Regions from separate parts of the Sphingobacterium siyangense genome, predicted to be linked through region 1. Evidence: riboswitches for the same ligand, from Rfam matches in the RefSeq annotation. Region 1 holds a riboswitch; each other region holds the start of a gene.
What was found. Region 1 has a riboswitch for S-adenosylmethionine ahead of metE (5-methyltetrahydropteroyltriglutamate--homocysteine S-methyltransferase). Riboswitches for the same ligand answer to the same signal wherever they lie in the genome.
Positions count from the first base shown of each region.

Region 2: linked by a shared signal. The riboswitch ahead of K2F45_RS25510 (methylenetetrahydrofolate reductase) and the one ahead of metE (5-methyltetrahydropteroyltriglutamate--homocysteine S-methyltransferase) in region 1 are both predicted to bind S-adenosylmethionine.
Region 3: linked by a shared signal. The riboswitch ahead of K2F45_RS16825 (O-acetylhomoserine aminocarboxypropyltransferase/cysteine synthase family protein) and the one ahead of metE (5-methyltetrahydropteroyltriglutamate--homocysteine S-methyltransferase) in region 1 are both predicted to bind S-adenosylmethionine.
Region 4: linked by a shared signal. The riboswitch ahead of K2F45_RS21595 (5-oxoprolinase) and the one ahead of metE (5-methyltetrahydropteroyltriglutamate--homocysteine S-methyltransferase) in region 1 are both predicted to bind S-adenosylmethionine.

Region 1 is NZ_CP080574.1:633,589-641,039, reverse strand. Features, by position in the region: gene pyk (pyruvate kinase) at 72-1,499, shown strand; gene K2F45_RS02550 (hypothetical protein) at 1,548-1,877, opposite strand; gene K2F45_RS02545 (sensor histidine kinase) at 2,257-4,089, shown strand; gene K2F45_RS02540 (response regulator transcription factor) at 4,192-4,881, shown strand; SAM riboswitch class I at 5,068-5,171, shown strand; gene metE (5-methyltetrahydropteroyltriglutamate--homocysteine S-methyltransferase) at 5,250-7,451, shown strand, end outside.
Region 2 is NZ_CP080574.1:6,079,815-6,087,265, forward strand. Features, by position in the region: gene K2F45_RS25500 (OmpW/AlkL family protein) at 1-530, shown strand, start outside; gene K2F45_RS25505 (glycosyltransferase family 117 protein) at 677-3,706, opposite strand; gene K2F45_RS25510 (methylenetetrahydrofolate reductase) at 3,956-4,912, opposite strand; SAM riboswitch class I at 4,983-5,085, opposite strand; gene K2F45_RS25515 (hypothetical protein) at 5,304-6,155, opposite strand; gene rimM (ribosome maturation factor RimM) at 6,259-6,783, opposite strand; gene K2F45_RS25525 (30S ribosomal protein S16) at 6,903-7,424, opposite strand.
Region 3 is NZ_CP080574.1:4,008,952-4,016,402, forward strand. Features, by position in the region: gene K2F45_RS16815 (TonB-dependent receptor) at 1-1,169, opposite strand, end outside; gene K2F45_RS16820 (FUSC family protein) at 1,513-3,540, shown strand; SAM riboswitch class I at 3,722-3,834, shown strand; gene K2F45_RS16825 (O-acetylhomoserine aminocarboxypropyltransferase/cysteine synthase family protein) at 4,090-5,400, shown strand; gene K2F45_RS16830 (homoserine O-acetyltransferase family protein) at 5,434-6,477, shown strand; gene K2F45_RS16835 (homoserine dehydrogenase) at 6,515-7,451, shown strand, end outside.
Region 4 is NZ_CP080574.1:5,110,995-5,118,445, forward strand. Features, by position in the region: gene K2F45_RS21575 (efflux MFS transporter permease) at 1-822, opposite strand, end outside; gene K2F45_RS21580 (HlyD family secretion protein) at 822-1,883, opposite strand; gene K2F45_RS21585 (TolC family protein) at 1,883-3,160, opposite strand; gene K2F45_RS21590 (DUF3050 domain-containing protein) at 3,425-4,195, opposite strand; SAM-I-IV-variant riboswitch at 4,406-4,499, shown strand; gene K2F45_RS21595 (5-oxoprolinase) at 4,566-4,829, shown strand; gene K2F45_RS21600 (RagB/SusD family nutrient uptake outer membrane protein) at 4,928-6,445, opposite strand; gene K2F45_RS21605 (SusC/RagA family TonB-linked outer membrane protein) at 6,451-7,451, opposite strand, start outside.

The DNA of each region.
Region 1 (7,451 bases):
TGACAAAACACAACAATATAGTTAGCTATTTGTTGTGATTAATGAAGAACATTTAAAATACAAAATAACAGATGGAAAAAGTTCAAAAAAGGACTAAAATTGTCGCAACATTAGGCCCTGCCTCGGCAGACAAACAAGTTTTGACCAACATGATTGCCAAAGGGGTTGATGTGTGCCGGTTGAATTTCTCTCATGGCAGCCAGGAAGATCACCTTAAGGTAATCGAAACTATAAATGCAATAAATAATGAAACAGGATTCAATGTTGCCATCTTAGCCGATTTACAAGGTCCAAAAATTAGGATCGGAAAAATGAAAGAAGGTGGCGCTGTTCTCGTGAATGGTTCAAAAGTTGAAATCACAACACACGAACTTATCGGAGACGAAAACAGAATCTACATTACATACGAAAACTTTCCTAACGATGTTGAAGCCAACGAAATCATTTTACTTGATGACGGAAAACTTCAACTTCGTGTTTTAGAGACCAATCATAAAGACACTGTTACCTGTGAAGTTGTACACGGAGGTGTCCTTACTTCACGTAAAGGCGTTAACTTACCAAATACTAAAGTATCGATCCCTTCGTTGACCGAAGAAGATTTAGACAACTTGAATTTTGCCTTGGATCATGGTGCAGACTGGATCGCTATGTCTTTCGTCCGTTCGGCAGAAGATATTTTTCAATGTAAAAAAATCATTGAGGCAAAAGGAAGCCATGCACGTGTAATCGCAAAAGTTGAAAAACCAGAAGCGATTGAAAATATTGATGCAATTATCGAAGCTACAGATGCTGTTATGGTTGCTCGTGGAGATTTGGGTGTTGAGCTTCCAATGGAAGAGGTACCAGGACTTCAAAAGATCATCGTACAGAAATGTAGAGATCTTTCAAAACCAGTGATCATTGCGACACAGATGTTGGAAAGTATGATCACTACACCACGTCCTACACGTGCTGAAGTAAATGACGTAGCCAACTCCGTATTGGATGGAGCGGATGCTGTGATGTTAAGTGGCGAGACTTCAGTCGGTGAATTCCCTGAAATCGTTATCGAAACAATGAGCAAAATCATTATCCACGTGGAACAAACTTCTTATCCTTATTATAATGAGAAAGTTAGTGAAATCCACGACGGAACACTTATTCCGGATGCGATTTGCGCTTCTTCGGTTTACCTTGCTCAAAAAACAAATGCATCTGCAATTGCGGTATTGACATCATCTGGTGCAACAGCGTTTGAAATTACAAGTTATAGACCAAATGTAGATATCTTAGTTTTCACAGGAACACAAAAATTGCTGAAACAACTCAGCCTACTTTGGGGAGTAAAAACTTTTATCTACGACAAGTTCGAAAGCACGGATGGATCTATCCATGATGTTAACAAATTTATTGTAAAAAATAACTACGTTAAACCTGGATCTATCATTATCAATACAGCTTCGACACCGTTAATCGAAAAAGGCAAAACAAATACAATCCGTGTTTCCCAGCTATAATGGACAATAAGGATTAAAGCAAAAAAAAATAGCGTTCTAGATAGAACGCTATTTTTTTTGCTTGTTTGGATACAAGGAGTCGATTTTTAATTTAAAGTCCTTCACCTTTAGCGAATCATTCAAGCGGCTAAAAGGAAGATTGTTTTCTTTCTCATCACCTTTGGGCATTTTTTCCGTTCCCGGCATTGGGGCTAGACCGTCCACACGATTTGGCTTCTTAATGGGCATATGATACTTTTCATCTGAAGAATCCAATTTAAAGACAGGCATCTTTGATTCTTTTTCCTCCATCAAAGGAATCTGCGGCTTTACCTTTACCTGCCCCAAAGCAATCGTGCCTAGCGAAGATAATACCAATAATAATACGTAGCTTTTCATTTTTATATAGTTGTTAAAGAGTATTTGCACTCATTTTCACCAATGAACACGTTATACTCGGCTTATTCACTTCTACAGCAGCAGACTCAACTGCGTAGATTTAATTTATCAATAGGCCAATTCAGCATATAATTTATTTCTATTCACTAATTTACAAACAACAGCACCTATATTTAAACAGATTGCTGTTAAACATTGTTAAAACAGCTTCAAAACACATTAGCATCTTTATATTTGTAACAATTTAAGAAAATATGAGCTACCGGACCTTAAATGGCCACTCACATGGTATAAGGGATGGATACGCAAAAGGTAAATAAACTGAGTGCTATAAACTTTGTGATATATTCAAAATACATTTATTTAACACCCAACCCTAATGAAGAAAAATAGCATTGTATTAATCATTGGACTGATGTCTCTAGCTCTAATTGGGGTATTGGCTATGCAATTCTATTTTCTGAGAGATTCATATCGTCAAAAATCCCAATTATTTGATGAGTCCGTCAATGCTGCGATTACAGCTGTTGCCGGAAAGCTTGAACGACGGGAGGTGGTCGACTTTGCTAAAGTTCAACAGGAACGTAACATTGAAAAATCCAAGCAGGAACAGGCCAAACAACGTCTGTTGGCCGAGCAACTCGAAATACAGTATAGAATTGAAGAATTAAAAAACAAACAACATGTTGTTTTCTCAAACTTTAAAGAGCAAGAAGACCAATTGCGTGCTTTATACCCAAATGTAATTGAAATCAAAAATTCTTTTTACGAAACATACATCAAAAGACCGGAATACCAGAAATTTATCAAATTTTCTGTTTCAAATGAGCTTACCGACGATAATCTGGTACAAGCTTTTATCATGTTAAATGCGTCCAAAGTAGATGATCAGGTGAATGGGAAAGATGACAGCACGCGGTTTGTTATCCCACTAATGGACCCATTGGTCAATCAACAGACAAAATTCAGGGTAGCCACCTTACCTCCGAGAGAGAATGCAAAACTTGCAAAAACCATCTCTGATTTGGAAAAAAGGCTCGATGTGCTAAACAGAAAGAATTCTTGGTCCGGTTTCAACGTTTACGACTCCGTTGCTATGCTCGGTGGTAAAAAGGCAGATTACATCGAAGATGTTGCTATTGGAATGGAGCTAGCAAAGCGTCCGTTAAAGGATCGGTTGAATGTCATCATTGTCCAGGAACTGATCAAAGATGAGTTGGCTCAACGCGATATTAAAGCTCCTTTTAATATTGAAATATGGAGTACAAACAATATATTACTAAATAATATTTTAAACGAAGCCGCTCTAAATAACCCGACAAATACAACAAAATACTCGACCGCACTTTTTAAAGGTGATATCGGTGCTGCGCCAGGGAAATTAACAATCTATTTTCCCAATAAAAAGGCGATAATCGCAGATAATATGGGCTATCTGTTACTACCTATGCTGGCACTACTTTTCTTGTTGGTGGGTTGTTTTGCTTATACACTGATTATCATCTTCAGACAAAAGAAAGTTTCGGAAATGAAAACAGATTTCATCAACAACATGACGCATGAGTTTAAAACACCTGTTGCAACAATTATGATTGCCAGCGAGTCACTTAAAGATCCAGACATCAATGCCGACCATAAGCGCGTTCAGAAATTGGCTAATATCATCTACGACGAAAATGTTAGACTCGGAAATCACATCGAACGTGTGCTTGACCTAGCCCGATTGGAAAAGGAAACATTAAAGTTAGACCAGGTGGATGTGCATATTAATGATCTTGTCTCAGCAGTTACCGACAGTATGCAGTTAAGGATGCAAAATATCGGCGGAAAATTTTCCATAGATCTAGCGGCGGCGAAAGATGTTGTTGTTGGTGACGAGCTGCATTTTTCAAATGTATTTTATAATCTACTGGATAATGCAATTAAGTACAACAAAGGAGATCTGCATGTGAATATTCAATCCAAAAATGTTGGTGATACCATTGTTATCACCATTGCCGACAACGGTATTGGGATGAGTCGGGATCACCTGCAAAAGATTTTCGACCAGTTCTACCGTATTCCAACTGGAAATGTTCATAATGTCAAAGGATTTGGTCTTGGCTTAAGTTATGTCCAGGACATCCTGAGAAGGCTGAACGGAAAAATTACAGTTAAAAGTGAAAAAGATAAGGGCACGACCTTTGAAGTAATTTTGCCTATTAAAAAATAAAACGTTCCTTTTTTGTATATTTCCTCTTTAAAAAATTTCAAAGGTTGAGGAAAGCTGATTTATCAGCATCAAGGGACATTGGTGAAAATTAATATAATCATTATGCAAAAGATATTATTAGCAGAAGATGATCCTAATTTGGGGGATCTTTTAAAAGACTATCTCGAATTAAAGGGAAAATTTGACGTCACATTATGCACAGATGGAGATGAAGCGATTTCTCAATTCAAAAAAAATAACTACGACCTCTGTATTTTCGATGTCATGATGCCAAAAAAGGACGGATTTACAGTTGGACGTGAAATCAGAAAAACAAACAATACTGTTCCTATTATCTTTGCCACAGCAAAGGGGATGATGGAAGATAAAACCGAAGCCTTTGAATTAGGGGGAGATGATTATATCACAAAGCCTTTTCGAGTGGAGGAATTATTGCTCCGCATCAATGCTTTGCTGAAACGCAGTGTTCGAGACAAAGAAGAGGAAGTGGTTGCTGATAAATTTGAAATTGGTGATTATTTCTTTGATTATACAAGTCAGCAAATTTCTTACAAAGGACAGATGCAAAAACTATCCACCAAAGAAGCGGAACTACTACGCTTGCTTTGTTTAAAGAAAAATGATGTGCTGACCCGGGAAGAAGCTTTATTAAAAATATGGCATGATGACAACTACTTTACAGGTAGAAGTATGGATGTATTTCTCAGTAAACTTCGTAAATATCTAAAAGAAGATAGTAAAGTTGAAATTGTCAATGTGCACGGAAAAGGTTACAAACTTTTGGTGAGCTAAAAGAATGGGGAATGAGAAACAGTCATTCCCCATTTTTTATGCTACACGGCGTATTGAAACATGGCATACACTAAATCATGGATGAAAAGAAAAGAACAAAACAATTTTATCCTTAGTAGAATATAAAAAATTGACGCACTTTTATAAAAAATTTGCATTTCAAAAAGAAATGTTCTAACTTAGCGTCGCTTATAGAGAAAGGCAGAGGGAATAGACCCGATGAAGCCTTAGCAACCTGTCCCTTGACAAGGTGCTAAATTCTACCCTACTTGATATGGGAATGATAAGCCGAAGTCACCGAATTCTAGTGTGTCCTTCTCTCTCTAGCAAGAAATATAGTTGAAAAAGAAATATTAAAAACATTCATTATGTTATTGACTAACAATTTAGGTTACCCTCGTGTGGGCGCGTTCCGCGAATTGAAAAAAGCCAATGAGGCCTATTGGGCTAAAAAATCTTCTGTTGAGGAATTATTGGACACAGCAAAAAAAATTCGTGAAGGCAATTGGAAAACACAAAAAGATGCTGGAATAGATTTGATCCCTTCCAATGATTTCTCTTTTTACGATCAAGTATTGGATTTAACCCTTACTGTTGGTGCAATTCCTGCTCGTTACCATTCTTTATTGAATAAAGTAGACAACAATTACAGCTTAGATCTATATTTTGCCATGGCGCGTGGTTTCCAACAAGAAGGAATCGACGTGACTGCAATGGAAATGACCAAGTGGTTGGATACCAACTACCACTATATGGTGCCAGAATTCACAAAAGATCAAGAATTCAAATTGACGTCCGAAAAGTTCTTAAATGAATATAACGAAGCAAAATCATTGGGCATCGATACTAAACCAGTTCTATTAGGTCCTATCACTTACCTTTTGATCGGTAAAGAAAAAGAAGCTGGCTTCGACCGCATCGATTTATTGGATAAACTTGTTCCAGTATATGAGCAAATATTAGCTAAACTAGCTGAGGCCGGTGCGCAATATGTTCAGATTGACGAGCCTTTCTTAGCATTGGATTTAGATGCTAAAGTAAAAGCTTTATATCAACCCACTTTCGAAAAATTAGCTGCAGCTGCAAAAAATATCAAATTAATCGCGACGACTTACTTCGAAGCTTTAAAAGATAACGAAGATATCGCAGTTAACCTACCTATCCATGCTTTACATTTGGATTTGGTACGCGGTGAAAACCAATTGGATACGGTACTAGCTAAAGTTCCTGCTTCATTAACATTATCTTTGGGTATTGTTGAAGGCCGTAACATCTGGAAAAATGATTACGAAAAATCATTGGTTAAAATCAAACAAGCTGTTGATGCATTAGGAAAAGACCGTGTTTGGGTAGCTCCTTCTTCATCATTGTTGCACGTTCCTTTTGACTTAGACAATGAACACAATGAGCAATCGCTACCAGCTGAAGTAAAAAACTGGTTAGCATTTGCTAAACAAAAATTAGCTGAGGTAAAAGACTTAGCCGTATTAGCAGAAGGTGAAGTTGATGCTGAAACAGCAAAACGCTTCGAAGCGAACAAAGCTGCAGCTGAAAGCCGTCGTACTTCTCCACTGATCCACAAACCAGAGGTTAAAACACGTACAAGCAATATCACTGATGACGATGCGAAACGTACTTCAGCATTTGCTGACCGTAAAGCAGCGCAACAAGCGAAGTTCAACTTGCCAGCATTCCCTACGACAACAATCGGTTCTTTCCCACAAACAAAAGATGTGCGTAAATGGAGAGCTGATCTGAAAAAGGGATCGATCACACAGGAAGAGTACGATAAAGCAATTGCTGAAGAAACTGAAAATACAATCCGTCTTCAAGAGCAACTGGATATCGATGTATTGGTTCACGGTGAGTTCGAACGTAATGACATGGTTGAATACTTCGGTGAGCAACTAGCTGGATATGCATTTACACAAAACGGTTGGGTACAATCCTATGGTTCACGTTGTGTAAAACCTCCGATTATCTATGGTGATGTATACCGTCCTGAAGATATGACTGTCCGTTGGTCTTCATACGCTCAATCATTGACTAACCGTCCGGTTAAAGGTATGTTGACTGGTCCGGTTACCATCTTACAATGGTCTTTCGTACGTAATGACCAACCGCGTTCAACAACGACTTACCAAATTGCATTGGCGATCTTAGACGAAGTACAAGCGTTGGAAAAAGCAGGTATCAAAATTATACAAATCGATGAACCAGCAATCCGTGAAGGATTACCGCTACGTAAAGCTGATCAAAAAGATTACTTGAACTGGGCAGTACGTGCTTTCCGTGTTTCTTCATCAAATGTAGAAGACGATACACAGATTCACACACACATGTGTTACTCTGAGTTCAATAATGTAATCGAAGATATCGCTGCAATGGATGCTGACGTCATCACAATTGAGACTTCACGTTCTCAAATGAAATTGTTGAATGCTTTCGCTGGTGATTTCAAATATCCAAACGATATTGGTCCAGGTGTTTATGACATTCACTCACCACGTGTTCCAAGCAAAGATGAGATGGTAGATCTATTGCGTAAAGCAAAAGCAGTAGTTCCAGCA
Region 2 (7,451 bases), 1.1 Mb from region 1:
ATACTATAGGCGGAGACGTCGACATCAATACGAAATTTATCCCTGAACTGGACTTCACCTATTTCTTCACAAAAAACATTGCGGCGGAATTGATCCTTGGGACTACAAAACATAAAGTCAATACAACAGGTTCAAATTTAACTGCCATTGGTGGAAGTTCATCCAGCAATGTCGATCTTGGCAGTGTATGGCTCCTTCCTCCGACACTGACAGCTCAGTATCATTTCTTCCCCGATGGTGCCATTAAACCTTATATAGGTGCAGGAATAAATTATACAATATTCTATAACGTCAACGCGGGACAAACGGTAAAAAATGTAAAATACGATAATGCTTTCGGTTTTGCGACTCAGCTGGGAATTGATTTTAAGCTATCTAAAAAATATTTCGTGAATTTGGATGCGAAGTACATTCTTTTAAAAACAGATGTCAATGTTGATGCATCAAATCTTGCACCTAACTTATCCATACCGGCAAAAGTTGACATCAATCCCTTCCTGCTCGGCTTTGGAGTCGGCATGAAATTCTAATCATTTGGCTCATTCCCTATCCTATATGTATCGAGGCCTCTTCCAATATTTTAGAAGAGGCCTCATCTGGTTTTTTTACCTCAAGTATAGCAGTCAATTTACCATTTAGGCAGACCGCGTAAATTTGGTTCATTGTGTCATCAAAATTATTCTACTCCGTACCAATTTTGATATTGCTGTCTCAAGCGCTCAACACGTGCCAATCGCTTGGTATCTTTTGCTTCCAATAAAATAGCCTGGTACCGGTCTACAGAATCCAAACCGGTCTGAATATCATTCCACTCGAAGCTCAGGTTTTTCTTATCCGACACCAACTGATGTAGATACTCCATATTTTCAGCCACATAATCAAGGTTTCGGTCCATCATCCTGTTGGCTAGCTGAGGTTGTCCCGAACGATATAGACTATCGATAATATCGGCATAATTGATGGCATCTGACATCGCATATACGCGATCGGGTAATTGATCGTATGCTTTTTTCGCTACTTCCCCAGCTTGTTTGACCTGACCATTGGCCAAGAGCATCCGGGCGGCTTTCCCAAATATATCACGGGCGTACATACTTGTAAAGCGAAACGAATCGGTATCCAAATACTGTGCATTTTTAACATTACCCCACTGATACGTATGCATAATATTGTTATATAATGCTTCCATATTAACTAGGCCGGCCTGCTCATTTCGTTTTCCTGTCGACTGATCTGTAGCAGCGACAGGCATCAATCGGGAAGTAAAGCCCTCATTGACCAGGTATTTATCCAGGCCCAATTTAATGTCACTTGGCAGCATGTTCGAAAAATATATCGGTCTGTCCCAATGGTTATTTTCAAGCACCGATAACAGGGTTAAATCCGCCCTGGTCAGATGATCATTCGGAATTTCCCATTCCATTGCAGAAACAATAGCACTCTGAAAATAAGCCGGAACCGCATTTTTCTTAACCACCTCCTCTTTATCAACGCGCAATTGGACTTTCTTGGAAGGGAAATAGTTTTCCATATCACCTGAATTCAGCTGAACTTTATACTCCGGATCATCCGATGTGACAAACTGCAATAATTGCTGTATATCCACGGCATTATCAAGTTGTCTATCCACAAAAGGGATATAATCACGAACGCCTTTTTTCGTCTTTTCAGCTGGGATCGTCACGGGAAGACCTGCCGCTTGATACGTCGGCTGCTTGGCCTGCTGCATATACCAATCGCCAGTCAGATAACTTAATACCACAACCCGAACATCCGGACGTACTCCTTCCACTTCTTGCAAATACCATACAGGAAATGTATCATGATCTCCATAGGTAAATAGAATAGCATTTGGAGCGCAGGATTCTAAATAATTACGTGCCATATCCCTGGCCAGCGATTTTTCAGAACGATTATGATCATCCCAATTTTGATGGGCCAAAATAATGGGACCGCCCAATAAAGCGAAAGAAATACCTGTCGCTAACGCATACCGTGTTTGTACAAAACGATTGAGAAACCGAACAAATGCTATTGCTCCCAGTCCGATCCAGATCGCAAACGCATAAAAAGACCCTACGTAAGCATAATCTCGTTCCCGAGGTTGCATAGGAGTTTGGTTGAGATAAACAACGATCGCTATTCCCGTAAACACAAACAGTAAGGTCAAGACCAAGGTATAAGGTTTATTGTTTCGGTACAACCAGATCGCGCCGGCTATTCCCAGTAGCAATGGAAGGAAAAAATAGGTATTCCGGCTCGGGTCATGCTCCTGTGATTGGGATATTTTATCTTGCCCCCCTAAACGCCAATTATCCAATGGTTTAATCCCCGACAACCAGTTGCCGTCACTATAGGTCCCATACCCTTGCCTGTCATTCTGTCTACCGACAAAATTCCATAAGAAATATCGGGTATACATATCGCCCAGTTGAAAATTAAAAAAGAACTTAAAATTATCCGAGAATTGTGGCTGCTGCCCCTCCATCAAATTGAGGTAACTCCTATAATAAGCCTGATGGGCTCCATCTTGACTATATATGCGGGGAAAGAAGGTTTCCTTATCAAACGTATACTTATCGACCTGACTAAAAGGAATATACCCTGATTCATCTTTGCGATAACCGGTTTTGCTCTCTACACCAACGACTTGTGAATCATAGTTGGGTCCTTTGAGTAAAGGCTCCCGGATATATTGCTCTCGGCTCAGATAACCCAAAAAAGAAAACACATTGTCCGGCGCATTATTGTTTAACGACGGATTGGCTTTTCCACGGATCAAAACCATGGTATAGGAACTATACCCAAATAGAATAAAACAAAAAACCAATAGCCCGGTGTGAAGTGTGTATTGCCGCTTTTTATAAGAATAATATAACCCATAAATGAGGAAGCTCCCCAACAGCAGACAAAAGAAGAAGATGCCTGAGCCAAAGCCCAAACCTAATGAATTTACAAATAAGAGGTCTACCTTAGCTGCGAGACCGACCAACCATTGAATAATTCCCCACAAAACGGCCCCCAAGATCAGCACTCCTACCAAGAAAGCTTTTATTGTACCTTTCGCACTAACCTGTCCTGCTCTCCTGAAATAGACAACCATCGCTATAGCCGGAATTGCCAACAGATTTAATAGGTGCACTCCGATCGAAAGGCCCATAACAAAAGCAATAAACACCAGCCAACGATCGCTACCTTCCTCATCTGCACGGACTTCCCACTTTAAAATTGCCCAAAAAACAATCGCAGTACACAATGAAGACATCGCATATACCTCGGATTCAACAGCCGAATACCAAAATGAATCACTAAAGCAGAAAGCCATTGCACCAACTAAACCCGCAGCAAAAATTTGGAAATAATTCGATAATTGAACTTTCGCTTGCCTGTTGAGTATCTTTTTGGCAATTGCTGTTATCGTCCAGAATAAAAATGTAACAGTAAGCCCACTGCAGATTGCGGATCCAATATTCATCCAATAGGCGATTTTACCTGCATTACCCAAAGCCAGGTTGGAAAATATATTCTGAATAAGAAGAAATAATGGTGCTCCCGGCTGGTGTGCCACTTCCAGCTTGTAGGCACAGGCAATAAATTCACCACAATCCCACCAGCTTACCGTCTTTTCAACGGTGGCGATATATACACATGTAGCAATTAGTCCGCAAGAAAAGCCGAGTAGAGAATTTAGTCTAGTGTACGTCATAAGGTCAATTTGGTCTATTGTTAAAATCCTTTTTAGCACTTTAAGTTAAAAAGTTATCCTGACTCCAATAAGTTAATTAACACTATTTAACACAAGTGCCTGACTATAAACAGGCTATTAACCCCTGAATATAGCGATCGACCTAAACTACACTATCAAAATTCTGGACATATTTTAGGCTTTCACAACGAATACTAACATAAAAAAAAAGGGAGCTTATGCGCTCCCTTTTCGTATTACTTTTACGAGTTAGGCTAGTTTTTCAACAATCTTCTTTGTTGGACCAGGATTACTCATCGTATAGAAATGTAAAACCGGAGCGCCAAATTTAATCAGCTCCTGACATTGTTGCACCAACCACTCTTCACCTACTTGTCTGACGTCGGCATTCGTTTTACATGCTGAAACAGCATCACTCAGTTCCTCCGGAATATCTAAATGAAATATCCTTGGTAGGGTAACCAACTGTTTTTTCGTTGTCAGTGGTTTTAATCCTGGAATAATAGGCACATGGATTCCATTGTCCCTACATTTTGTTACAAACTCCTTGTATTTTTCAACATTAAAGAACATCTGAGTCACAATAAACTCTGCTCCCATATCGACTTTTTGTTTCAGATATTTAAAATGAGTATTGAAATTTGGCGATTCAAAATGCTTTTCGGGATAGCCCGCTACTCCGATGCAAAAATCAGTCTTTTCCGATGTGATAATGTCTTCATGCAGATACTTTCCTTTATTCATATCAGTTACCTGTTCCAGTAGGTCTGTTGCAAAAGCATGTCCACCATCGGTCGGTATAAAATCGGCATCGCCCTTACGTGCATCGCCCCGCAATACCAAGACGTTATCTATGCCCAGGAAGTTCAAATCGATCAATGCATTTTCAGTTTCCTCTTTTGTAAAACCACCACATATCAAATGGGGCACCGCATCTACTTTATATTTATTCATGATTGCAGCACATATCGCCACTGTCCCAGGACGTTTACGATAGGAAACGCGTTCCAGTAATCCACTCGCATGCTCTTTATAGATATAATCTTCCCGATGGTAGGTTACGTCGATAAAAGGAGGTTTAAACTCCATCAGTTCATCCATGGTTTTAAAAATACTTTGGATGCCCTGCCCTTTCGCCGGTGGCAATAGCTCAAAAGAAAACAATGTTTTTCCTTTGGCATTCTGGATATGATCGATAATCTTCATTAAAAAACTGTTTTTAGTTTGGTTGGCTTACATCGAAACGCACACGTCGAGGAATCGTTTATCTACATGTAACTTATCTTTCCCACATGGAGTAGGGTAGAATTTAGCACCTTGAACAATACAGGTTGCTAAGGCTTCAACGGGTCTAGTCCCTCGGCCTTTCTCTATAAGCGTTGCTAATATCGTTTTAAAAAATCAAACGACAAAAATATTTTTTCGAAAAGGCAAAAATAGCGACAAAAAGACTGTAATAAATACGGCTTCAGGTTTATTCCCAGGCAATAATAGGAATTTACGCTCCCCCAAAAGTAAAAGACTTAAAAAAACAGATAAAATTAACGATCGAGGACCATCGGCAACGAAGAGACTGACTACGTCACAACAGGATCGGCTAAAGATTCGTTGCTAGGGAATTCCGTAGATTTTTGAGATAAAATGTAATCAGTAAGAGTCCAGTAACATGGTACTCCTCTTTCGATCCATATTTAAAACCATCAAATAAATATTTGTAGGCGACTAATGCATTTTTTTCGTTGTAAAATAACTCTTTCCAAGAATCGGGAACATCTGCCCATGCCTTGAGCACAATGCCATTCTCAGCATAAATAATGGGTGATTCAACACCATCCATTCGATAATCGTGATGTGTGCCTGAACTTGATATGTGCTGGAAATAAGCGATAGAATAATCTACAAAATTCAATGCCCTGGCTTTTATCTCCATTTCACTTTCTGATTTTACAGGGGCATTTCGCCATAGATTCACCTGGCTATCAAATTTGCTCGGGGTCTCCCGGATAGGGGTTTTATCTAACGCAAAGTTGATATAAAGTTTTTCACTTGTGGGGACACGTGCTGAGCTAAACTGTGAAAAATCACCTCTCAGCTGAACAAAATCGTTTTTTACCTTAACAATATCCAAAGCGAGACTACCCTTTTTCTCATCGGTCAATTCTAATCGATCGCCGTCGAATCTATACTTACCGTAGAGTAAGATATCATCGATCGCCATCACAAACTTATCTTTATCACGGAGGGAGAGAAAGGACCGATATATCGTCGGGTCATTACCATAGACATCTGCCTCCACATTTTGGGGTGATTCTCTTTTTACTTTATGATACTCCTCATTTGAATAGCCCAATATCATTTGGTAATTGCCTTCAGGAAAGTCCTTTTTCTTCCCAAAGAAAGCACAAGAAGACAACGAGAATAGGAATAGCAGCAGTAATAACGGTTTCAAAATAAATCAATAATTATGGCCAGTAATAATATACAGACCAAGATAAGAAATTACTGCAATAGTTCGTATACCGCTATTTATTTGAATAAGCTTGGGGATATGCTTATTCTTTATAAAGATCCACCAAGCCCTCTGGCAATTCAACTTCAATGATCTCCTCTTCGCCATCGATTCCTAAGATTAAATCATCGGACAATGGGAACATCAGTTCTTTACCGTCCATATTTACCGAAGCGACAAATTGCTGTGGGAATTCCTGAACATCTGTTATTTGCCCCAATTCACCATGGTTTTCATCAATCACTAAAAAACCGATTAAATCAGTATATCTAAAATCATCTGGATCGCGCTCGGGCATCTTATCATTGGAAAGATATAGCTTTTTACGTACAAGTACTTGAGCCTTATCGATATGATCCACATCCTCAAATGTCACATACGCTGTACTATTTTTTTGAAATTTAATGGTATCAACAAAATAAGGAACAAGCTTTTTGTTCACTTCCACAAAGACAACATCGATATTCAAACTCTCGTATTCCTCGAATTCAAAAAATAGTTGTACTTCTCCTTTAAGACCTCTTGTTTTACTGATGTAACCGATGTAAAAGCTTTGATCAATAGTCATATATTTCGTATTTAGCGATTAGCTGTGAGACATGATTTGGCAAACCATTAGCCTATTGGCTGTTTCAAAAAAAGCCGGCTCAAGATTGAGTCGGCTTTCTCGAATACTTTATGAAAGAATTAACCTTCAGTTTCTTCTGATGCAGGAGCTTCAGTCTCTTCAGCAGCAGTTTCTTCCGCTACAGGAGCATTTTTAGCAGCTACAGCAGCAGCTTTTTCTTCTTTTTTCTTAGCTTCAGCCACTAAAGCAGCTTTTTTAGCTTCAGCTTTAGTTTGTGCTAAACCATCTTTTTTACCAGAGATTCTTGCATCATTAGCTTCAGTCCAAGCTGTAAATTTAGCTTCAGCAGCAGCTTCATCAAAAGCACCTTTTTTCACACCACCTTGCAAGTGTTTTTTGTAAAGAACACCTTTGTAAGAAAGGATAGCGCGAGCAGTGTCAGTTGGTTGAGCACCTTTATTCATCCAATCCAAAGCTTTTTCAAAATCCAAAACGATAGTTGCTGGATTTGTGTTTGGGTTGTAAGAACCAATACGTTCGATGAATTTACCGTCACGTGGAGCGCGAGAATCCGCTACGACTACGTGGTAAAAAGGACGTCCTTTTTTACCGTGTCTTTGCAATCTGATTTTAGTTGCCATTTTTTAATTTTATTTTATGTATTCAAC
Region 3 (7,451 bases), 3.1 Mb from region 1:
AAAGTATCAAATGTCTTTTTGTAGTTAAGATTATAAGTGAGGTAATGGTATTTAAAATCTGACAAATTGCTTCCTAATACAATCGAATCAAGCTTTCCTTTTTGAGAGGCGATCAGATTGCTTCCCTCGCGTGTTGAATGGCCATTGCTTACATTACCATTAACCACAAATCCAATGATTTCCTGTTTTCCCAGGTTAAAATCTGCCGCAAATTTGAAATTATGGCCTCGATAACGGAATTTCGAATAAGAATCCGAATTGAAAAAAGTCGTTCCATTTTTGGTATCTACAGCCCTATCGATATCTAAATCATTAAATCCTAAGGCATTTGCGTAGTTATAAGAAGAAAATAAGTTTACCCAATTGTTACGATGGTTTATTAGAAAGCCACCATCCGCCTTTGTATATTTACCTTGCCCTAAATTGAGGTTTAAACTAACATTACTTCCAAATTGCGTATTCTTCTTTGTCTTAATATTAATGATTCCTGCATTCCCTGCGGCATCATATTTTGCGGGTGGATTGGTCAGTACTTCGATCGACGCTATTGCATTGGAAGCCGTATTTTCCAATAATCGCGATATTTCATCAGCAGAAAGATAAGTAGGCTTACCATCAATCATGATAATCACATTACTTTTTCCACGTAGATTGATCTTTTTGTTGTCTAAAGTTACTCCTGGAACCTTTTGCAGGAGCTCCAATGCGTTATTCCCTGTTGCCAAAATACTGTTTTCGACATTGAGGACAACTTTATCGAGATGACTTTCAATCAATGGCTTCTTACCGATCACCTGTGCCTCACTCAACACTTTACTTTCCATTTGTAAACGAATCGTATCCAGCACCTTGAGATCTCCCGTACTTACAACCATTTCAGCAGAACGATAAATAGCATACCCTACCGTGGACACCTGTAGGCTATACTTGCCCTCGGGAATCGCAGATAACACAATTTCTCCATTTTCGTTGGATAAAGTTCCTTTTAACAAGATATCATTGGGCTTCCGAAATAGTGAAATATTTGCAGCCACAATAGGCTGGTTGTCTTGTCCAACAACGACTGTACGTAATCTTCCGCCGTCAGACTGTGCTGAAACGGGTCCGGCAATAGAAAACAGGAATAAAATAAGAGAAAATAAGAGCAATTTAATTTTTTGTGGTTTCATAATGTAATTTCTTTAGGCTATCGATTAGATAGTCAACTTCATAATAATGACAACAAACCTCGTGTATTCATTACACGTTGACTAGTAGAAATAGATAGATCGTCCGATTCACTCGGTAGACAACCAAATAACATCGGTAAACCATATCCCTCACTGATCGATGCTAAAGCCGGTGAAATCATCCCAGCTAATCTTGAATCTCCAAAAAGCACAGCGCAAGAAAAGCACATCGAATCAAAATAAAAATTCAAAAAATAAACAAAAATCAAAACAAATAAATTGTACACAAAAAATATCAAGCATAATATTTGTATTTTTACACAGAAAATTAGTAAACTGATTAATGAGCACTGTATCATTGAAGAAAAGATTCTACCGTATTTATATCCTTATGATACGATTTATGCATGGCGAGCATTCTGGAGACGCATTACGTAATGTTTCCATCAGCATCTTGCCAAGTTTAGCGATCTACTTATTGGGAGCGCAAGCGAGCACGGCAATTGGAATCGGTGTCGGATCGTTATTAACAACACTCACAGATCCTCCTGGAAACAGAAAGGATAAACTTTCTTCTGCTCTCGTATGTATTCCCACCTTTTTCGTTGCATCATTGTTTACAGCGATTGTATTTCCGTATCATTGGCCCTTGGTTATATTGCTAGCGGCGGCCGGTTTTATATGTACGTTATACGGTCTTTTTGGAGCTCGTTATGCTGCAATTGGAAACATGACATTGATTCTCATGAGTTTTGTGATCGGAATGGCCCCGCAACACCCCCTTGCAGTTAGTTTACAGATTACAACAGGATCCATTATATATTACTTTTTTAGCCTTTTACAGGCCTATATACAACCTTATCGCTCGCTAAAACATGCGATGGCCAATGGTTTTCATGGATTATCCCAATTTCTATTGATACGATCCCAGTCTTACGATCCCGATATTCCTTTGAATATAACGTACAGTCGTGTAGGCAAAATTCATGGCCAGATCAGCGAACAGCAGGAACAAATCAGGTCCCTTCTTTTTCGAGAAAAAAAAATCATAAGCCAACAGTGGCATAAAAGCAATTATTGGCTCAGTCAAGTTTATGGGTTAATTGACCTCCATGAGTTAATTATTGCACTTGATCACGACTATGATGCGATTCGCAAAAACCTTGCAGACACGGGCAGCCTCCCTTTAATCCGTCAAACAATCAAATTATTAGCTTTAGAAATTGATAGCTTTTCACAACCTAACAAGAGGTTTCGGTATGCACATCAATTATATCACAATAACTTTAAAATTAATGCCCTCTTACAGGATTTAAAAGAAATTCAAGAAGAGCAGGCCGGTCAAGCAAAAAGTATATTATATTCGATCATAAGCAACATCGAAGCAATTATTGAAGTGCTCAACCGAATTCAGGTGGCTTTTTATCAAAATCAGGAAATCCAGGATAAGATTGACAGCAGTGAGTACCAACAATTTATCAATCGACCTTTGCGCAATCTTGCTGATCTAAAAAGTAAACTCCATCTGAATAACCCGCTTTTTCGATTTGCCGTTCGGATGGCTCTTCTTTTTGGAACAGGCGCATTGATCGGTATTTTATTTTTAGATTTTAAATATACCTATTGGATCTTACTGACGATCGCTATTGTTGCCAGACCAGCATTTTCAATGACAAAAAAGCGTAATATAGAGCGTATTGTAGGCACATTCTCGGGTATAATCGTTGGCATATTCTGCTTAATTGCTATTCATTTTCTCCCGGCTCTTCTTACCATAGCTGCATTAGGTCTTTTCGGATTCTTTTTATTCAATCGATCTAATTATATGGTCAGTGTCATCTTTATTACCTTGGGAATTGTGATTGCACTCAATTTGTTTGAAGGCAATATCAATCTCATTTTAGGCAGCCGAATGCTTTTTACACTTATTGGAGCATTCTTGGCTATAGCAGGTTATTTCTTGATACCTGTACGCCAGAGCACAGGCATGGTTCAGCTGGCAAAAGAGGTATCTCTTTACAACGAACATTATTTCCAGATCATCAATAACCGTCTGTCGGACGAGAGACAAAGTTCGTTTGATATACGGCTGGCTCGCAAAAAAGCGCAGACTGCCATGGCCCTGTTTTCAGACGCTATCAATCAAATGAAAAAAGAACCCGAACACAAATGGATGGATTGGTCACATATACACCATTTTCAGGCACTCTCTTATCAGGTCAACTCCCATTTGGTGGGTCTTTCGCTATCGTTAAGCAAAAAGACGAATCGCCACCTGACGTATGACATCCATAGTAGAATTGATGCACTTAAACCTCTTTTAACAGATTTAAATCAAATTGCAGAACGGATCAACTTAAAGAAATCATAATACCCGATTGGCAGTTACTTATCAAGTTTCATCGAACAATATGCGATCCGATCCGTATGTTATTCAAAATTCCTTTAACTAAAAAACAGCTTTTCTTTTGCTTTAATAAAAAAAGAGTTTATATTTGTATCGTCTTCGAAAGAAGATTTCTAATCAACACCTCCCTTAATCAGTAGGTCTTGATTTATAAAGAAGTGGCGAGAGACTGGCTCAATGACCCACTGGCAACCTTCAATTTGTTTGAAAAGGTGCCAATTCCTGTCCAAAACAATATCGTTTTGGAGCATATAAATAACATAAGACAATGATTATTAAACTACTGAAGTCCATTAAAAATTCAGGTTCAACACAAGTGAGCCGCACGATAAGCGAAAGTGTAAGCCATCATACAACTGTATTGATGCGAATGCGTATGCATATGCACTTCCACGCTTGTTAAGAATCATTTCCTTTTTCTTGGATAAAGATTTAACAGACCCTTCAAGGAGGTGTGTATGCTTCTCTTTTTACTTAGCAATTTCTTTTTGAACCCTTAAAATCTGATATATTATGTCTTCAAACAAAAATTTAAAATTCGAAACTCTTCAGGTTCACGCTGGCCAAGTCGCTGACCCTACTACGGGATCTAGAGCAGTTCCTATATATCAAACAACATCTTTTGTATTTGAAAATGCCGAACACGGCGCAAACTTATTTGCATTAAAGCAGTTCGGCAATATTTATACACGGATTATGAATCCTACCACGGATGTTTTCGAACAACGTATTGCGGCACTGGAAGGTGGAGTCGCGGCTGTTGCTGTTGCATCTGGCCAGGCGGCACAGTTTATTGCATTAAATAATATCTTGGAAAGTGGTGACAATTTTGTTGCCGGATCCAACTTATACGGCGGTACATTCAACCAGTTTAAAGTTTCTTTTAAACGTCTGGGCATCGAAGCTCGATTTGCAACGGACGCCGAGGCAGATAAAATTGAAGCCCTCATTGATGATAAAACAAAGGCCATCTATGTTGAAACAATTGGAAACCCAAGTTTCAATATTCCAGACTTTGAGAAAATTGCTGCAGTAGCAAAAAAATATGACTTACCGTTAATCGTCGATAATACTTTTGGAGCTGGGGGATATTTATTTAAACCTTTGGAGTATGGTGCGAATGTGGTGGTTGAATCGGCTACTAAATGGATCGGTGGACATGGTACAAGCATTGGTGGTGTCATCGTCGACGGCGGAAACTACAATTGGGGCAATGGAAAATACCCTCAATTTTCCGAACCATCTGAAGGCTATCATGGCTTAGTTTTTTCCGAAGTTTTCGGTGAAGGCGGACCGTTTGGAAATATTCAATTTGCCATTCGGGCACGTGTGGAAGGGCTTCGGGATTTCGGGCCAGCACTCTCTCCTTTCAATTCATTCTTATTATTACAAGGGCTTGAAACCCTGTCTTTACGGGTGCAACGCCATGTAGACAACACTTTAGAGGTAGCTAAATGGCTTGAGGCGCATCCACAGGTAGAAAAAGTAAACTATCCGGGCTTAAAAAGCTCTCCGAGCTTCGCTAACGCACAAAAATACCTTAAAAATGGCTATGGTGCAGTGCTTTCTTTCCAGCTCAAAGGTGACGCAGCACAAAAGGCCAATAGCTTTATCGACAGCTTAGAATTGATCAGTCACCTGGCCAACGTCGGTGATACGAAGTCATTGATTATCCATCCAGCAGCGACTACTCACCAACAATTGAGTGATGAAGATCAAGCCAATGCCGGAGTGTTCAAAGGTTTATTACGTCTTTCTGTAGGAATAGAACATATTGATGACATCAAAGCTGATTTACAACAAGCTTTTGATAAAATTAAATAATCAGATTTTTTCGGCTTAAAACGTAAACGTAAAATGAGTAAGCATATTTATCTGCACCCGGAGCCTTTTGTATTTGAAAATGGAAGAGAGCTTACTGATTTACAAATCAGTTATGAAACATTTGGCAAACCCAATGCAGATCGCAGTAATGTGATCTGGGTTTGCCATGCACTAACGGCCAATGCGGATGTACTGGATTGGTGGTCAGGTCTTTTTGGAACAGGTGAACTATTTGATTCAAACGATTATTTTATTATCTGCGCCAATGTCATCGGATCAGCATATAATAGCAGTAATCCGCTATCTATAAACCCTGCTACTGGACAACCTTACTACTTATCTTTTCCTGAATTTACAGTAAGGGATTTGGTCAAAGCCCATCAATTTCTTGCAGACCACCTGGATATCAAACAAATAGAGATCCTTATTGGGGGCTCATTGGGCGGTCAACAAGCATTGGAATGGGCCGTATCACGCAGTATAGCCATCAACCATCTAATCGTCGTTGGAACAAATGCCGTCCATTCAGCATGGGGTATTGCATTCAATGAAAGTCAACGTCTTGCCATTACTACTGATCGAACCTTTTATGCGAATCATCCCGATGGCGGAGCTAAGGGTTTAAAAGTTGCACGCGCTATGGCACTGTTGTCTTACCGCAACTATACAACGTATGCCAACACACAAAAGGAGTATGATAACGAAAAACTCGATCATTATAAAGCATCCTCCTATCAAAACTATCAGGGTGAAAAATTGGTAAAACGCTATAATGCGTACAGCTATTACTTCCTAACCAAAGCAATGGACAGCCATAATTTAGGTCGTGGAAGAAAATCTATCGAATCCGCTTTAGCGAGCATCGACTGTCCAACTTTAGTGCTGAGCGTCAATACAGATTTGTTGTTTCCTCCACAAGAGCAACAATTCATCGCTCAACATATTCCGAATGCCCACTATCAGGAGATCGAATCTACTTATGGCCACGATGGGTTTTTGATCGAAACAAAAAAACTCACGAAAATCATCAGCAGCTTTCTGCGGAAACAAAAAGAATACATCAACGAATTAGTATAAGAGAATAAATAATATATAAGAGAATTTAAGAAGAGATATGAGTAATAAATTAACAATAGGGATGTTTGGGTTTGGTGTAGTAGGCCAAGGTCTTTACGATATCATCAAAACCAAAAACCTTAATCTGGAAATCAAAAAATTTGTCATTAAAAACGGAGATAAAAAGCGCTCGCTACCAGCAGATCTATTTTCTACCGATGCCGAAACAATTTTAGGTGACCCAGAAATTAATACTGTTGTCGAACTAATAGATGATGCCGAAGCAGCCTATCAACTAACTGTTCGTGCCTTGAAATCGGGAAAAAATGTGGTATCTGCCAATAAAAAAATGATTGCCAGCCATTTGGAAGAGCTGGTTGATATCCAACATGAATACGGCACCAGTTTATTGTATGAAGGTGCCGTTTGCGGAAGTATTCCCATTATACGGAATTTAGAAGAGTACTATGACAATGAATTACTTCATTCTGTCAGCGGTATTTTTAATGGATCTTCCAACTATATTTTATCTAAAGTTTTCAATGAAAACCAGCAATACACAGACGCTTTAAAGAAAGCGCAAGAACTTGGTTTTGCAGAAACAGATCCAACCCTTGATGTAGGTGGATTTGACCCAAAATTTAAAGTATGTATTGTTGCTTCCCATGCGTACGGAATCTATGTCAAACCAGACGATGTCTTTAATATTGGTATTGACAAATTGAGACAGCAAGATATTCGTTTTGCTAAAGAAAAGAACCTCAAGATCAAATTGATACCAACAGCAAAAGAGATCGACGGCAACAAAGTTGTACTTTATGTATTACCACGCCTAGTAGGCAAAGACAGCATGCTCTATAATGTGGAAAATGAGAACAATGGTGTATTGGTAAAAGCGGCCTTTGCAGACGAACAATTTTTCTATGGTAAAGGGGCCGGTGGCCACCCTACGGGTTCTGCTGTACTATCGGATATCGCTGCCCTTCGCTATGGAT
Region 4 (7,451 bases), 2.0 Mb from region 1:
CAAGAGAAAGTTCCTGTTTTTAAAAATCGCCAAATGAATATACACACGCCTGAGCACCATTTGCCGAACAATAAAAAGAATAAGCAACGCTAGACCTACCCCGAATATGATCAGCATGTGCCGATCGTTAAACCAATAAACTTCTTGTCCATACACCATTAAATAGCCAAAACTGACGATCACAAGACTATAGAAAATGCAGCTTGCCCAGTCTAATGAAAACAAAGGGTAAGGGCGTATATGCCGTATAGAGCGCATCGACAGCATAATCAACAATAAACCCGGTACAAATGATAAGGCAGCGTATAGATAGAGCTGATCAAAATTGAATGAATCGATAAATTCAGCCGTGACGAAAGTATTAAATGGGGAGCTGCAGAGTAACATACCAAAAAAGACAGCATAACTTACTTCCTTAGCCCGATCGCTTTTCAACCGTGAGAATATCATGGAGATCGATAAGTTTACGGCAGAAGCAAACAACATCCCTTGGAAAAAGCGCAGGCCATATACCCAGCTGATATCGGTGATGCTGTACATCAAAAAGCAATTCAATAGCTGTAGAAGATTAAAAATAATGTAGTACTGCTTGATGGGAAAGTATAAAAAAAAGCGTCGTTCTAAAACGTAGAATCCTACAAAACCAGCATAAAATAAAATGATCAGGAACTGGACATCACTGGGTTGGGCACCGTAAAATCCAGCGGTGACATTTGTATTTGCACCTGGCAGGAAAAATAAGACCATACTCGGCATCAAGCTGCTAAACAGGATAAGCTTGATCAACCACTCCGGTACCCATTCTTTAAAAATTCCTTTCACTATTTCTGCTTTTTTGATACCGACACATTCACATTCATTCCCGAAAGAAGCTGTTGCGCTCCCTTTTGCCTATCCAGCTCAATGCGCACAGGTACGCGTTGTACAATCTTCACAAAGTTGCCCGTTGCATTATCTGGCGGCAAAAGGGAGAATGCAGAACCTGTAGCTGGGGAGATGGAAATAATTTTTCCATAGAATTTTTGATCCGGATACGCGTCAGCAACCACCTCAACCCTATTGCCAAGATGCAAATAACGCAGTTGTGTTTCCTTAAAATTAGCGGTTACCCAGGTTGGGGTTTCTCTATTGACGATAAAGCCCAAAACTTCGCCAGCACTTATCATTTGACCTTTCTCAATCGTGCGTTTGCCAATCTGTCCATCGTAAGGTGCGCGAATAACGGTATAACCAACATCAAGCCTTTTACGGCCGACAGCTGCCGTTAAACGAACACGTTCGGCATCGACCACACCTTTTTTCATATCCACATCATGCACCCGTTCCTGTGAAGCCTGTAATTTATGCTTTAACGAAGCTAGCTCACTCTTATACACATCCAACGTCGCTTTTACATCCTCCAGCTGCTGAGCCGTTGCAGACTTTTCCTGAAACAAATAATTATATCGATCATATTCCAACTGTTGCTTGGTTACCCGAGCTTCCCCGGCAGCAATTGAGGTCCGTAAAGATTCATGTTCCGCCTGGAGAATTTCCTTTTGACTATGAAGAACATTGATCTCTGCAGCTTCCTTATTGACGGATGCAGCTACCTGATCAGCCTCATATTTATATTCCTTATTATCTATAAGCAACAAGGTATCACCCCGTTTAACCAATTGATGATCGTGATAATGCACAGAAACCACATATCCTCCTACCCGAGAAACAATGGGATTGATATACTGTGTTACCTGTGCATCATTTGTGTAGGTATACCGCAGTCGCATCCATAATGCTTGAGCGCCCCATAACAACAAGGCCAACAAGACAATTCCGGCCAACCAGTTGGTGATTCGAGTGAGTTGTGCCTCCACAACTGTTCTTCGTGATTTAGGTTTCATTAGATAGTACCCTTCAAAAATTCGATAAAATAATAATGTTTCTGTATCGCAATATGTGCGGTTTCAAGATCAAAAAGTGTTTTTAGGTATTGCATATCAGCATCCAAGAGATCTGTAATCAAAGCCGATGATTTAAAATACCTGTTTTTTATAATTCGTGCATTTTCCTGCGCCAACGCCTTATTGTTTTGACAGACCTCCTGCTGCTTAATAGCCAATTGATAATCCAACAAGGCCTGTAACAGCTGATTTTCCAGAATCTCCTCTTCATGATGGTGTTTTACCTCTTGTCGATCCAATGCGATCTGTGCTCCGCGCACCACGTTTTTATTGAGATAGATAGCCGAGATCGGTATGCTTAATTTGAGCCCTGTGATACTCAGATTATACCAGCTGGGATTATAGGGATACAAGAAAACCTGTGGATTGGCAAAGGTAAATGTACTGGTCAACCCCAACTCAGGAAGATAATTTGATCGCGCCTGTTTGACCGACAATTTCTTCAAAACAACTTCCTGTTCGGATTTTAGAAGGGAAAAAGCATGACTTCGCGCTTCGGCAACAAGCGCTTCATAGCTGGGGCTTTCCACTTTAAAAGGCTCAGTTAAGGGGATAATCTCTGCTGTAATACCGCCAATTAGCTGCAGCTTCTGATTTGCAGCCTGAATATCATGACCGATCTGCACGAGCAACAGTTCCCGCTTCGAAAGCTCCAACGAAATACGCAAGACGTCACTGTGTAATACCACGCCCGCCTTATACAGATGCTCAATCTCCTTGAGCTGTACCCGTTGATCAGCAATATCCTGCTCGATTAAAGATCGGTTACTATACGACAGTTCCAAATCCAAAAAAAGATTGCAAACCTCCAATTTCGTCTGCGCGGCGGCATTCTTCCAATCGATTCCGGCCAGCTCATTTTCCAGTTTTTTGGACTCAATTTTCATCAGGTCCCGATGCCCATTGTAGAGGTTCAGATAAAAATCCAGGCCGCTATCGTACAAGTAATGAATGATATCATGCTGGGAAGGTTTATTTAAAAGCCCCTGGTCATACACAGGCATATTACTTGCATAACTAGCAGAAGCTCTGGCGGAAATCTTAGGGAGCAACTCCATGCGTTGCTGCTGTACTGCCACCTCAGTTTCTTTGAGCTGCAAATAGGACTGCTCGATGTATTTACTGTTCTGTAGTGCTTTGTCGATCATGTCTTTCAGGGACATGCGCAAAGAATCGAGGGCGAAGGTGTCCGAAATAGCGCATACTAACAATCCCATGGTTAGTATGCCTTTTGCCCAATAGGGAGGAAAAAAGTTCACGTGTGCTATGTAATTTTTTTGCGTTGCAAACTTAGACACTTATTGGAACTTGGATTTCTTCACAAACGCCAATATGTTATGGAAAAAAGACATTTTTTCATCAATTCAAACAAAAAGACCAATATCTGCCAAGAAGTCCTTACAATATCCTTTTTTACAGCACATAAAAAAGGCCTTTCAAATCGTGATTTGAAAGGCCTTTCTCGATGGTATAATAATAGATTATCCGTATAAGGAATCTTCTATTGCATTCCACAGCTGGATTCTTTTTTGTAGCGCAATTTTACTGATCTCTTTCATTTCCGTCCATTTAACCTCATCGTCCTTCCCAAGATCTGTGATCATCTGCATCGCCAACGGTCCATGCTCGTCGCCGTCAAGATCAATATGGCGTTGAAAATAATAAATAAAGCTATCCAGATTGGCTGTAGGAAAGTTTGTTTTAATTTCTTCCAAAATAGAAGTAAACATTCCCGGAATAAGGTCTTCACGTCCAAATGTAAATGCTGCGGCAATTTTATGCACCTCGCCCTCAGCAATCACTTCGAATGTAAAATTCAAAAAGTCTTTGATCCGCTTGTCCAATGTGGTCGTTGCAATGACATCGAATATGTTGTTCGATTTTTTGGCTTGAGCAATAAATTTGTTGACCAGATGAAGGTCGGCACCCATGGCATCCATGGCGTCCAGATACATCTCAAAGTGGCTCAAACGGCGGCCATCAATGTATTCATCCGACTCCTCAGCCAAGACAATTTCGTTGATTAGATAGCGTGTTGATGGATGCTCACTCGCAAACCAAGGTAAAGTCGTACAGGTCAATTTAATCTGTAAAGCTTTTAGTAAAGACATAAAATCCCATACAGCGTACACATGCCCTTCTGTAAAAGAACGTAGATTCTTGATCGTTTTGATCTTACGATATAAAGGGTGTTGCAATAATACCTCGCGTTCGGTAGCAATGTATTCGTTAATTTCCGCAATTCTATTCATGGCGCAAAAGTATTGTCTTATCTCTATTTTTAAAAGTATTTTCGATGAGATTACAGTAACATGATAAATTTTTCGCCCTGCTATCCGCTTCATAACCAAATCACAGCCAACAACGCGCCTCGCTTTTGACCTCCCTATTCCGGTTGCTAACGCTCCTTTACCCTTAAAAACAAAAATATTTTTAATTATAAAAAATAATCTACTATATTTGTAGAGTATTCAGAATTGCATGATGCAATACCAACCGAGTGCAGGCACCGCGGTGGTAAATTAATACGGGTTTCGACCAAAATAAACGTCGCAGAACGATTATTTTCCCAACAAGATCTGGATACAGTTTATGGTTTAATCCTTTAAATTTTTAAATTGTATGGCTACTACAACAAATCTTTACCAACACTTACTGGAAAAATTCAGTTATTACTCAACAGATGAACTGATCCAGCTCAACAATGACACCATCTTAGGACAAGGCTGGGGTTCAGCCAAGGCAACCTTTAGAACAGCTTTGATCAGTACGTTCTCCAAAAGAGGACTGGATCTTTCCAACATCATTTCCAAGGAAGACGGTTTTACCTCGGTGAAGCATGTCCCTGTACGCTTGGAACAGAATGTCCTGATTCCTTTACAGTAATCGTTATCGACAAAAAAAAGCGCGCATCGAAAGGACTTCGTGCGCGCTGCTGTGGTTGGTTTAGGAAATTGCCGATTTAAAAGAAGGCGATAATCTTATTATTTATAGTTTGGATTCTGAATTAACACACCTGCGCTTTTCTCAATTTCTGTTTGTGGTAATGGCCAGCGGTAAAATTTGTCCTCAAAATGATAGGGCACTTTACTGTCTTTGACCGCATTGAGTACTTCGCCTGCGATATGCCAACGAATCAGGTCGTAATGCCGTAGTCCTTCGAAAGCAAGTTCAACCCTTCTTTCGTGGCGGATACGGTCGCGCATTTTTTCCTTGTTATAACCGGCAGGAAACCCGGGCATCTGAACGCGGCTCCTCAGGGTATTCATAGCATCGTAAACCGATTGATCTGGCCCGGCGATTTCATTTTGTGCTTCGGCATACATCAATAACACCTCTCCAAACCGCAGTACAACCGCATCCTGTTGGCTCAATGTTGAAAAGCCAAAAGGTAAGTTGGCCGGATCCAAAAATTTCAATACCCCATAACCTGTAGGCCGCGGATTGGACGGTGTATGGATCTTACCGCCGCCAAAGTCGGGATGATCCACGAAAATTGTTTTGCTCAAGCGCGGATCCCTATCTTTGAAGGGATTGGCTCGGTCAGTCAAGGGTGATTCACCATAAGGCAGACCATCTTTGCATTCATAGGTATCCACCAGGTTTTGTAAAGGTGAAGCAGCGATCCAGTCGCCTAGGTACATGTCCCAGGGGGCTGTATTATTCGGTGCCAGAAAATTGACCGAAAAGATAATCTCGGTATTGTTCTTCTGTGTTGCATCGCGAAAGACATTTTCAAAAGCCGTACTCAGGGTATACTCTTTCATGACATCGGTGCATAAGTCTTTTACCTCTTTCAAGATTGCTAAATCGGGCACCCCTTTGTCACCATAAGCCGCAAACAGTAAAACCCGTGCTTTCAAGGCTTTTGCTGAACTTGCGGTCGCATGCCCCCCATTATTGAAATAAGGTTTAGCCGCTAAGTTAGCGATCCCAAAATCCAGATCAGCGCGAATCTGTTTTAGGATATTCTCCGCACTTTCCTTTGGCTGACGTTGATTCTCCAGACTAAGGGAAGTCAGCACAAGCGGCACCTCACCATAAATACTGTACAATTGGAAATAAACAAAAGCACGGATAAAGCGGGCTTCGGCTTCCATATTTTTCTTCTCTGCATCGTTCATATCGGAGCCGTTATAGCCCTGAAGCTTCTCGATCAGGCGATTGGCACGTCCTATTCCCACATAAGCATCGTTATAAATTCCGGTTTCATACCCCCCTGTGGTCGGATTTAAATTCCCACCTACGATTTCATTGACGCTACCTGAGTTGAACTGATTGTAGCCATTGTCGGTCAGACAGTCCCGGAAAGGCATCCCATAGGAGAACGTCTCACTCTGCAATGACGCGTATACACCGGCCAATGCATTATCAAAATCCGATTTTTTGCTAAAATAGTTGTCCGAAGCAATCTGATCCAAAGGATTGAGGTCCAAGGCACTGTTACAGGAACCCAAAAATAGTCCGGATAGCATCAACGCTGTTATAAATTTCTTTTTCATAGCACTTAAAAGTTAACTTGTACACCAAATGAATAAATCTTGTTTTGTGGATACTGTACCAGATCACCATTTCCATAACGTTCAGGGTCCAAGCCCTTAAATTTGGTCGCAGTAAGGAGGTTATCACCCGAAAAATAAACCCTTAGGCGGTCAATTTTATATTTTTTCAACAGCCCTTCAGGTAAAGTGTATCCGAACACAAGATTTTTCAACCTGAAGTATGAAGCATCCTGTATAAAATAACTGGAAGCACGGCTGAATTTCTCCGGAGCACTCCAACCCCAATAAATACGGGGCATCGTTGTCGAAGGGTTTTCAGGTGTCCAACGGTCTAACCAATCTTTTGTCGGCGGGCTACCCTGTACAAATGGCGTTACGCCCCAGCCAGAAACATAGGATTTGACGCCATATACTCCTTGTAAAAGAGCCGAAAAGTCAAAGCCCTTAAAACTTGCACTTAGATTAAAGCTATAGTTCAGTTTTGGATCTACACCGGAAATAATTGTTCTGTCGTTCGCATCTATTTTTCCGTCCCCGTTGACATCCCGATACTTAAGATCTCCTGGCAGTGTATTATCATTAAACTGCTTAGGCGAACCTGCTACTTCTGCTTCTGACTGGAATATGCCAATGACTTCGTAGGTATAAAAGCTGTCCATTGCATAGCCATTTTTTTTGATCGTATAGCCGCCGATTTCAGGCTCGCCAAATTTGACCAGCTTGTTTTTGAAACGATCGAGGTTTGCACCTAGCTGATAGCGTAACCCTTCCAATGCTCCCGTAGTAATCTGATTACGATAGGTAATTCCCAACTCAACACCTTTATTCTCGACAATCCCATCATTTACATAAGGTGCTCCCAAACCAACGATTGCAGTAATCTGTGACTGTCTTAGAATATCGGTCGTTCTCTTTTTATACCAGTCAAAGGTGATATCTAAATTTTTAAACAGACTCAGGTCCAATCCCACATCGGTCATCGTTGTTGTTTCCCATTTGATAATCG